2 regions of the Micromonospora peucetia genome follow, and region 2 is predicted to be linked to the other one. Evidence: riboswitches for the same ligand, from Rfam matches in the RefSeq annotation. Region 2 holds a riboswitch; the other holds the start of a gene.
What was found. A riboswitch is a leader RNA that binds a small molecule or an ion and turns the genes downstream of it on or off. The one in region 2 is predicted to bind cobalamin.
Positions count from the first base shown of each region.

Region 1: it holds a riboswitch for cobalamin, as region 2 does, so the genes downstream of both, GA0070608_RS32990 (ABC transporter substrate-binding protein) here and bluB (5,6-dimethylbenzimidazole synthase) in region 2, are expected to answer to the same signal.

Region 1 is NZ_FMIC01000002.1:1,492,928-1,496,549, forward strand. Features, by position in the region: gene GA0070608_RS31910 (FecCD family ABC transporter permease) at 1-435, opposite strand, end outside; gene GA0070608_RS32990 (ABC transporter substrate-binding protein) at 441-1,454, opposite strand; cobalamin riboswitch at 1,484-1,664, opposite strand; gene GA0070608_RS06960 (ABC transporter ATP-binding protein) at 1,746-2,417, opposite strand; gene GA0070608_RS06965 (ABC transporter ATP-binding protein) at 2,414-3,478, opposite strand; gene GA0070608_RS06970 (ABC transporter permease) at 3,475-3,622, opposite strand, start outside.
Region 2 is NZ_FMIC01000002.1:1,816,346-1,819,967, forward strand. Features, by position in the region: partial or broken gene GA0070608_RS08525 (LysM peptidoglycan-binding domain-containing protein) at 1-298, shown strand, start outside; gene GA0070608_RS08530 (Rieske (2Fe-2S) protein) at 627-1,478, opposite strand; gene bluB (5,6-dimethylbenzimidazole synthase) at 1,606-2,235, opposite strand; cobalamin riboswitch at 2,273-2,465, opposite strand; gene GA0070608_RS08540 (crotonase/enoyl-CoA hydratase family protein) at 2,667-3,431, shown strand; gene GA0070608_RS08545 (discoidin domain-containing protein) at 3,583-3,622, opposite strand, start outside.

The sequences.
Region 1 (3,622 bases), 320 kb from region 2:
GACCGCGACCGCGCCGAGCGACGCCCCCGAGGAGACCCCGAGCAGGTACGGGTCGGCCAGCGGATTGCGGGTGACGGTCTGCATCACCGCGCCGACGGCGGCCAGCCCGCCCCCCACCGCGGCGGCCCCGAGCACCCGGGGCAGGCGCAGCCGCCAGACGATGTGCTCACGCAGCAGCGGCACCTCGGCGTGCGGGAGTCCCAGGCGGTCGGCCACGACCGACCAGACCGTCGACACGGGAATGTCGGCCGGCCCGACGGTGACGGCCACGCCGATCGACACGACCAGACCCGCCAGCAGGGCCACCAGCAGCGCCGCCAGGCCGACCGGGTGCGTCGCGCGGAACCCGGCTTGGCGGACGGGTCCGGAGTCGGTGGGCCGGGTCGGGTCGGCGGCGGCGCGGTAGGTCGGATCGGCGGCGGCGCGGCGGACCACGGCGGTCAGCGGTCCGCCCCGGCGGGGAGCTGCGCCACGCCCGCGGCCAGCGCCTCGACGCCGAGCACGACGCGTACGCCGGCGGAGGTGGACGAGAACGGGATGACGACGAAGCGTTGCCCGGCCACGGCGGGCAGGTCCTTGAGGCTGGGGTGCCGGGTCAGGAAGGCCCGCTTCGCGGCGGCCGGGTCCCAGCCCGCGTCGACCAGCACGATCGCGTCGGGGTCTCGGTCCGCCACCGCCTCCCAGCTGGTGTTGGCCCAGCCGCCGGTGAGGTCGCCGAAGGCGTTGCCCACCCCGACGGCCGACATGATCATGTTGGGGCCGCCGCAGCAGGCGCCCACGCTCGGGGCGTCGGTGCCGGCGTCCCACCAGAGCACGGAGACGTCCCGTGCGCCGCCGATCCGGGCGACGGCCGTGGCGATCCGGGCCCGCTGGTCGGCGATGAGCTTCTCGGCCCGCTCCGGCACCCCGAAGACGGCCGCCACGTCCCGGATCTCGGCGAACACGTCCTCGACAGTCAGCCTCGCCGGCCGGTGCTGCTTCGGGCATCCGGCCCGCGAGAGGTACGTGCCGATGCCGAGTCCCGACAGCGCGGCGCGGTCGCCGACACCCTCGTCGCCGAAGGCACTGTGGAACGAGGCGTAGACGAAGTCGGGTGTCGCCTCCAGCAGTTTCTCCTTCGCCGGGTACCTGTCCGACAGCACCGGCACGGCGGCGTACGCGACGGCGTGCTCCGGCAGGATCGCGTCGTCCAGGTACGCCGTGCCGGCCATGCGATCGGCGAGGCCGAGCGCCAGCATGATCTCCGTGGCGGGCTGGTTCAGGGTCACCGCCCGCTCGGGCGGGGCGGGGACGGTGACCGGCGTACCGCAGTTGGTCAGCGTGACCGGGGCGGCGGACGGCGGGGGCGTCGTGGCCGGATCGTCCGTGGCGCACGCGCCGAGCAGGACGACGAGGACGGACAGGGGCGCGGCAACGCGCCGGGACAGGGTGGACCGCACAGCGCGCACGCGCATCGGGACTGCCTTCCAACACCTCGTGGACGGGTCATCGCAGTGCCGTGGCCGGTCTCCTGGCTGACGGGAGGTGCGTCCGTGGCCGGCCTTCCCAGGCGTGTGACGCCCAGTGACCTCTTACGACGAGGGCCGCGAACTTCCCGATCACAGTGGCGAGGGCCGCACCGGTCTTCCACCGGCTTCCCGAACACCACGGCAGCGTCACCATAGCCGCCCGCCGGCCCGGAAGTCACGGTGACGAACACCATCGGGGACGGTCGAACCGAGGGCGCTCGGCCGGACACCGCCCTGTCAGGACTGCGGCGGGGACGGCAGGTCGACCACCCGGGTTGCCCAGCGGGCCATCAGCGCCGGGTCGTGGGTGATGAGCAGGACCCCGGCCGCGTGCTGCCGCTGGTAGTCGGTGATGACGGCCGCGAGGTACGCCTGGGTGGAGGCGTCGAGCATGGCGGTGGCCTCGTCGCAGAGCAGGTAGTCCGGCTGGTGCACCAGCGCGCGGGCGAGGCAGGCGCGTTGCAGTTGCCCGTCGCTGACCGCGTGCGGGCGGCGGGCGAGCAGGTCGGGCGTGAGGCCGACGAGGTCGGCCAGCTCCGCCGCCCGGGCTCGCGCCGGTTCCTCGGGTGTGCCGGTGGCGCGCAGCGGTTCGGCGATGATGTCGGCGAGACTCAGCCGGGGGTCGGTGGCGGCGCGGGGGCTCTGGAACAGGATCGCGACGCGGGTACGGACGGCGGCGGGCAGCCGGTGCCGGGCGCCCGGCACCCGTTGGCCGTCGAGGGTGACGTGCCCGGCCTCGGGGGCGTGCAGCAGGGCGAGGACCCGGGCGAGGGTGGACTTGCCGCTGCCCGAGGGCCCACGCAGCCCTACCGTCTCGCCGGGGGCGACGCGCAGGTCGACGCCGTCGAGGACGCGCCGGCCGCCGTAGGAGACCGCGACCTGGTGGACGGCGAGCGCGGTGCTGGTCATGCCGGCGCTCCGAGGGTCAGCGGGTGGTGGCAGGCGGCCCGGCCCGGGACGCCCGCCGAGGGCACCGGCGGGGTGCGGCAGAGGTCGGTGGCGCGCCCGCAGCGCGGCGCGAAGGCGCAGCCGTCGGGCAGGTCGGTGAGCATCGGCGGGTGGCCGGGGACCGGCCGGAAGGCCCGCTCGGGCAGGGCGTCGAGCAGGCCTGCGGTGTAGGGGTGGGCGGGCGCCGCGAACAGCTCGCCGGTGGGCCGCCGTTCGACGATCCGGCTGGCGTACATGACGGCCACGGTGTCGGCGACCCGGCGGGCGGCGGCCAGGTCGTGGGTGATGAGCAGGACGGCGCCACCGGCGTCACAGCGGCGGCGCAGCAGGTCGAGGGTGTGGTCGACCAGGGGACGGTCAAGGCCCGTGGTCGGTTCGTCGGCGAGCAGCAGCGGCGGGTCGGGGGCGAGGGCGAGGGCGGTGGCCAGGCGTTGGGCCATGCCGCCGGACAGCTCGTGGGGATAGCGGTCCAGGTCGACGGGGTCGAGACCGACGTCGGCGGCGACCCGCTCGGCCGCCGCGGGCGCCTCACGCCGGGTACGCCCGTGGGCGCGCAGGGTCTCCTCCAGCAGCCGCCGCCCCGTCCGTACGGGAGTCAGCGCGGTGGCCGGGCTCTGCGGCACCAGCCCGACCGCGCGTCCGCGTACGGCGCGGGCGAGGTGACGCTCGGAGGCGCCGACCAGGTCGACCGGCTCCCCGGCGGCTGGGCGCAGGCGGGCGTGCCCCGTGACGGTGGCGTTGCCGGGAAGCAGGCCGAGCAGGGCGTGGGCGAGCACCGACTTGCCGCAGCCGGACTCCCCCACCACCGCCAGCAGTTCGCCGGGTTGGACGGTCAGGTGCAGGTCGGTGACGGCCTGCACCACGGCGTCGCGGAGTTGGAAGCGGACGGTCAGCCCGTCGACCTCCAGCAGGGCGGGCCGACCATCGGTGCCGGTGCCGGCGGTGCCGCTCGTCATGGCGGTGGAGTCGGGCGTCGCGGTGGAGTCGGCCGGTACGGCGGCGGGCTCGCGGGTGGTGGTCACAGGTTCAGCTCCGCTCGTACTCGCGGGTCGAGACGGTCGCGCCACCGGCCGGTGAGGGCGGCCAGGGCCAGCGTGACGACGACGAGAAGCAGACCGGGCACGATGCTCGCCCACCAGGCGCCGGTGAGCAGGGACCGCTGCCCG
Region 2 (3,622 bases):
CTCCCGCCCGACACCGCCCTCGCCCGTCCGGCCGGCCCCGCAGCCAGCGCCCGACCAGGCCGGGGTGACCCCGCCCCCACCGGGGGCCGAGGCTCCGGCGCCGCCCCAGGCAGACCCGAACGCCGGCGAGGTCCCGACGGTGACGGTGGGAGCCGCGCGGGCCGGCGAGCCCGATCGGGTGAACCGACCGCTGGCGGTCTCCGCCGTACTGGCGGTGGCGAGCATCGTCGGCGCGCAGATCGGTGCGGTCCTGGGCCTGCGCCGTCGTCCAGGCCACGTACCGGCCGGCGCCGTCCGCACCACCGCTGCCGCCCGCCGTGGCACCACCACCCGCCGTGACGCCACCACCCGCCGTGACGCCACCACCCGCGCCGGCACCCGCGCCGGCACCGCCGCGACCGGGGGCGGCGCGGGAAACCGGGGCACCGGCGCCGCCCCGCGAGGCAACGCGATCGCGACCGGCCAGAGCGCCTCCGACACCGGTACCCACGACCTCGCGCACCCGACCAGCCACGACAGGGCCCACGTCGACGCTGTCCGCGACATCCCGACCGGCCGCCACCGCCGCTCCTGACCCGCCCGCATGAACAGAGGGGGGCGAGGGCCCGGGTTGGGAGCGGGACAGGTCAGGGGAGGCGGGTCTCCAGGACACCGTTGACGATGCGGGTCGGCAGAACCTGCTGGTCGTTTCCGGACGGGCCGTGCACCACCTCGCCGCCGTTGAGCCGGAACGTGCTGCCGTGCCACGGGCAGACCACGCACGCGTGCCCGTCGATCTCCCGCACCTCGCCCTGGCCCAGCGGGCCACTCTGGTGCGGGCAGCGTTCCAGCATGACGGTGACCTCGTCGCCGTGCCGGTAGAGGATCACCGAGACGTCGTCGACCTCGCGGGTGATCAGCTCGCGCTGCGGCAGCGCGGCCATGTCCGCGATCGAGTGCCAGCCGTCGGTCATCCGGTGCAGCTCGGAGATGCTCTGGTTGACCTGCGCGCCCTGCGAGTACGCCAGGTGCCCGCCAAGGTACGCCCCCATGCTGGCGGCACCGAGCCCGAGGAAGCCGAGCGTACGGCCAAGGTTGTGCCGGCCAGCCATCCGGGCGGCCACCGAGCCGGCGTAGAACGCCATGCCGACGCCGTTGGCGGCGGCGTGCACCAGGCCGACCCGGCGCTGGTCGCGAGCCAGTGCCGCCCAGTCGTTGAGGCCGGCGACCGCAGCCGGAAGGGCGCTGACCGTGCCCACCGCGCAGAGAGTGGTGGCGGCCCGGCGCTGCCCCGGCATCAGGTCCAGCACCGCCGTGCTGATCCACGCGCCGACCGGCACCTGCACCATCGCCGGGTGCAGCGGATGTCCCAGCCAGACGCCGTGCAACAGGTCACGGACCCGCTGCGGTCGGAGGGTGGTCTGGACGGCCCGCTGCAACCGGTCACCGACCCGGTCCAGGCCGGAAGCCTGCTCGATCTTCGTCAGTATTGCTCGCACCCGTACCGCCTTCCCGGCAGGAGTGACCGCAAACCGGTCGGCGGTGACAGATCCGCAGCGTTACGTGACGACACCACCGGCCGGCCCGTAACGGGACGCGCCCGGCGGGAGCACGCCGCCGGACGGCTCAGCTCCCCGGTGCCGCCCAGCGGTCGTGGTGGATCGCCTCGGCCAGTGGGCGCTTCTGCCGCCAGCCGTGCCGGGCCAGATCGGGGACGGGCTCGAAGTGGGTGACCGGCCCGAGGCAGAGCCATGCCACCGGCCGGACCCCGTCGGGGATGCCGAGCAGGTCGGCGAGCCAGGGCTCCCGGTAGAAGGACACCCAGCCCACCCCGAGCCCTTCGGCGGTCGCGGCGAGCCAGAGGTTCTGGATGGCGAGGCAGGTCGAGTAGAGCCCGGTGTCGGCGATGGCGTGCCGGCCGAGCACGGCGGGGCCGCCCCGGGCCTGGTCGTGGGTGACCACCACCGACAGGGTCGACTCCAGCACCCCGTCAATCTTGATCCGGGCGAACCGCTCGGCCGCTTCCCCTTCGAGCGTGGCGGCGAAGCTGTCCCGCTCGGTGTGGACGTGCCGGTGGAACCGGCTGCGCAGCTCCGGGTCACGGACCACGACGAAGTCCCAGGGCTGCGAGTAGCCGACGCTCGGTGCGGCGTGTGCCGCCGCCAGCACCCGGTGCAGCTTCTCCTCGGGCACCGGCGCCCCGGTGAACTGGGCGCGTACGTCCCGACGGCGGTGGATGACGTCGTAAAGATCCAAGGCAGGCTCCCGCTGCGCTCGGCCCACGCCCGAAGGGGTGGGCACCGGACGCGAGGCCGGTCTTCGGACTCCCGGATCGACGCCTGGCCGTCCGCCTTCCCGGTCCGTCCGGACCAGTGGCTGCGCGTACGCGTGGACGGTGGCTCCCCGGTCACCGCGGCGGGCCCGTGCCGGATTCGCACCGGCTTCCCGATTCTCCCCGCTCGCGCGGGGCACCTCACATGATCGTGCCGTCGGGAATGCTAGCGCCGGCCGGCCCGCCCCGGCCGGGCGGGCATGGAAATCCGGTCGCGGCCGTCCGCGGCCACTGTGGTCCGGGTGTACGCACTCTCCTCCCGCCCGCTGCTGGTCGGCCGGCGCTGGTCCGCCCGGCGCAGGCCGCCGGCGCTGACACCCTGGCGCCACCGGCACCGCCGGGGCATGCTGTCCCGATGGGGGTACGCGTCGAACGCGCGGCAGCGGTGACCACGGTGATCCTGGACCGGCCGGCGGCCCGCAACGCGGTCGACGGGCCGACTGCCCGGGCGCTGGCCGACGCGTTCCACGCCTTCGAGGCCGACCCCGACGCCTCGGTGGCCGTGCTCTGGGGGGCCGGCGGCACGTTCTGCGCCGGGGCCGACCTGAAGGCCATCGGCACCCCGAGCGGCAACCGGGTCGAGGCGCAGGGGGACGGCCCGATGGGTCCGACCCGGATGACGCTCAGCAAGCCGGTGATCGCCGCGATCTCCGGTCACGCGGTTGCCGGCGGGCTGGAGTTGGCGCTCTGGTGCGATCTGCGGGTCGCCGAGTCCGACGCGGTGCTCGGGGTGTTCTGCCGCCGCTGGGGGGTGCCGTTGATCGACGGAGGCACGGTCCGGTTGCCCCGGCTGATCGGCGAGAGCCGGGCGATGGACCTGATCCTCACCGGGCGTCCGGTGCCGGCCGAGGAGGCGTACGACATGGGGTTGGTGAACCGGCTGGTCGCGCCGGGTGAGTCCCGGGCGGCGGCCGAGCGGCTGGCGGCCGAGATCGCCCGGCACCCGCAGACCTGCCTGCGCAACGACCGGGCGGCGCTGCTCGCCGGCGCCGGCCTGCCGGAAGAGGCGGCGCTGGAGGTCGAGCTGGCGTACGGAATGGAGTCGCTGGCCGCCGACGCGATCGCCGGGGCGGCCCGGTTCGCCGCCGGCGCCGGCCGGCACGGCGCCCCGGCCCACTGACCGGGCGGAGGCCCGACCGGCATCGCGCCCCGGCCAGCGCACGCCCGGGCCGACGGGTCGGGCGGCCCGACGGGTCGGGCGGTACGGCCACCGGGTGTCCAGTGGCCGCACCGCCCGGGAGTCCGGCCGCCGCTCGGGCGACCGGGGTGGGTCAGTTGCGGTTGATGGTGAACGTCGGGGTGGTGTTCTGG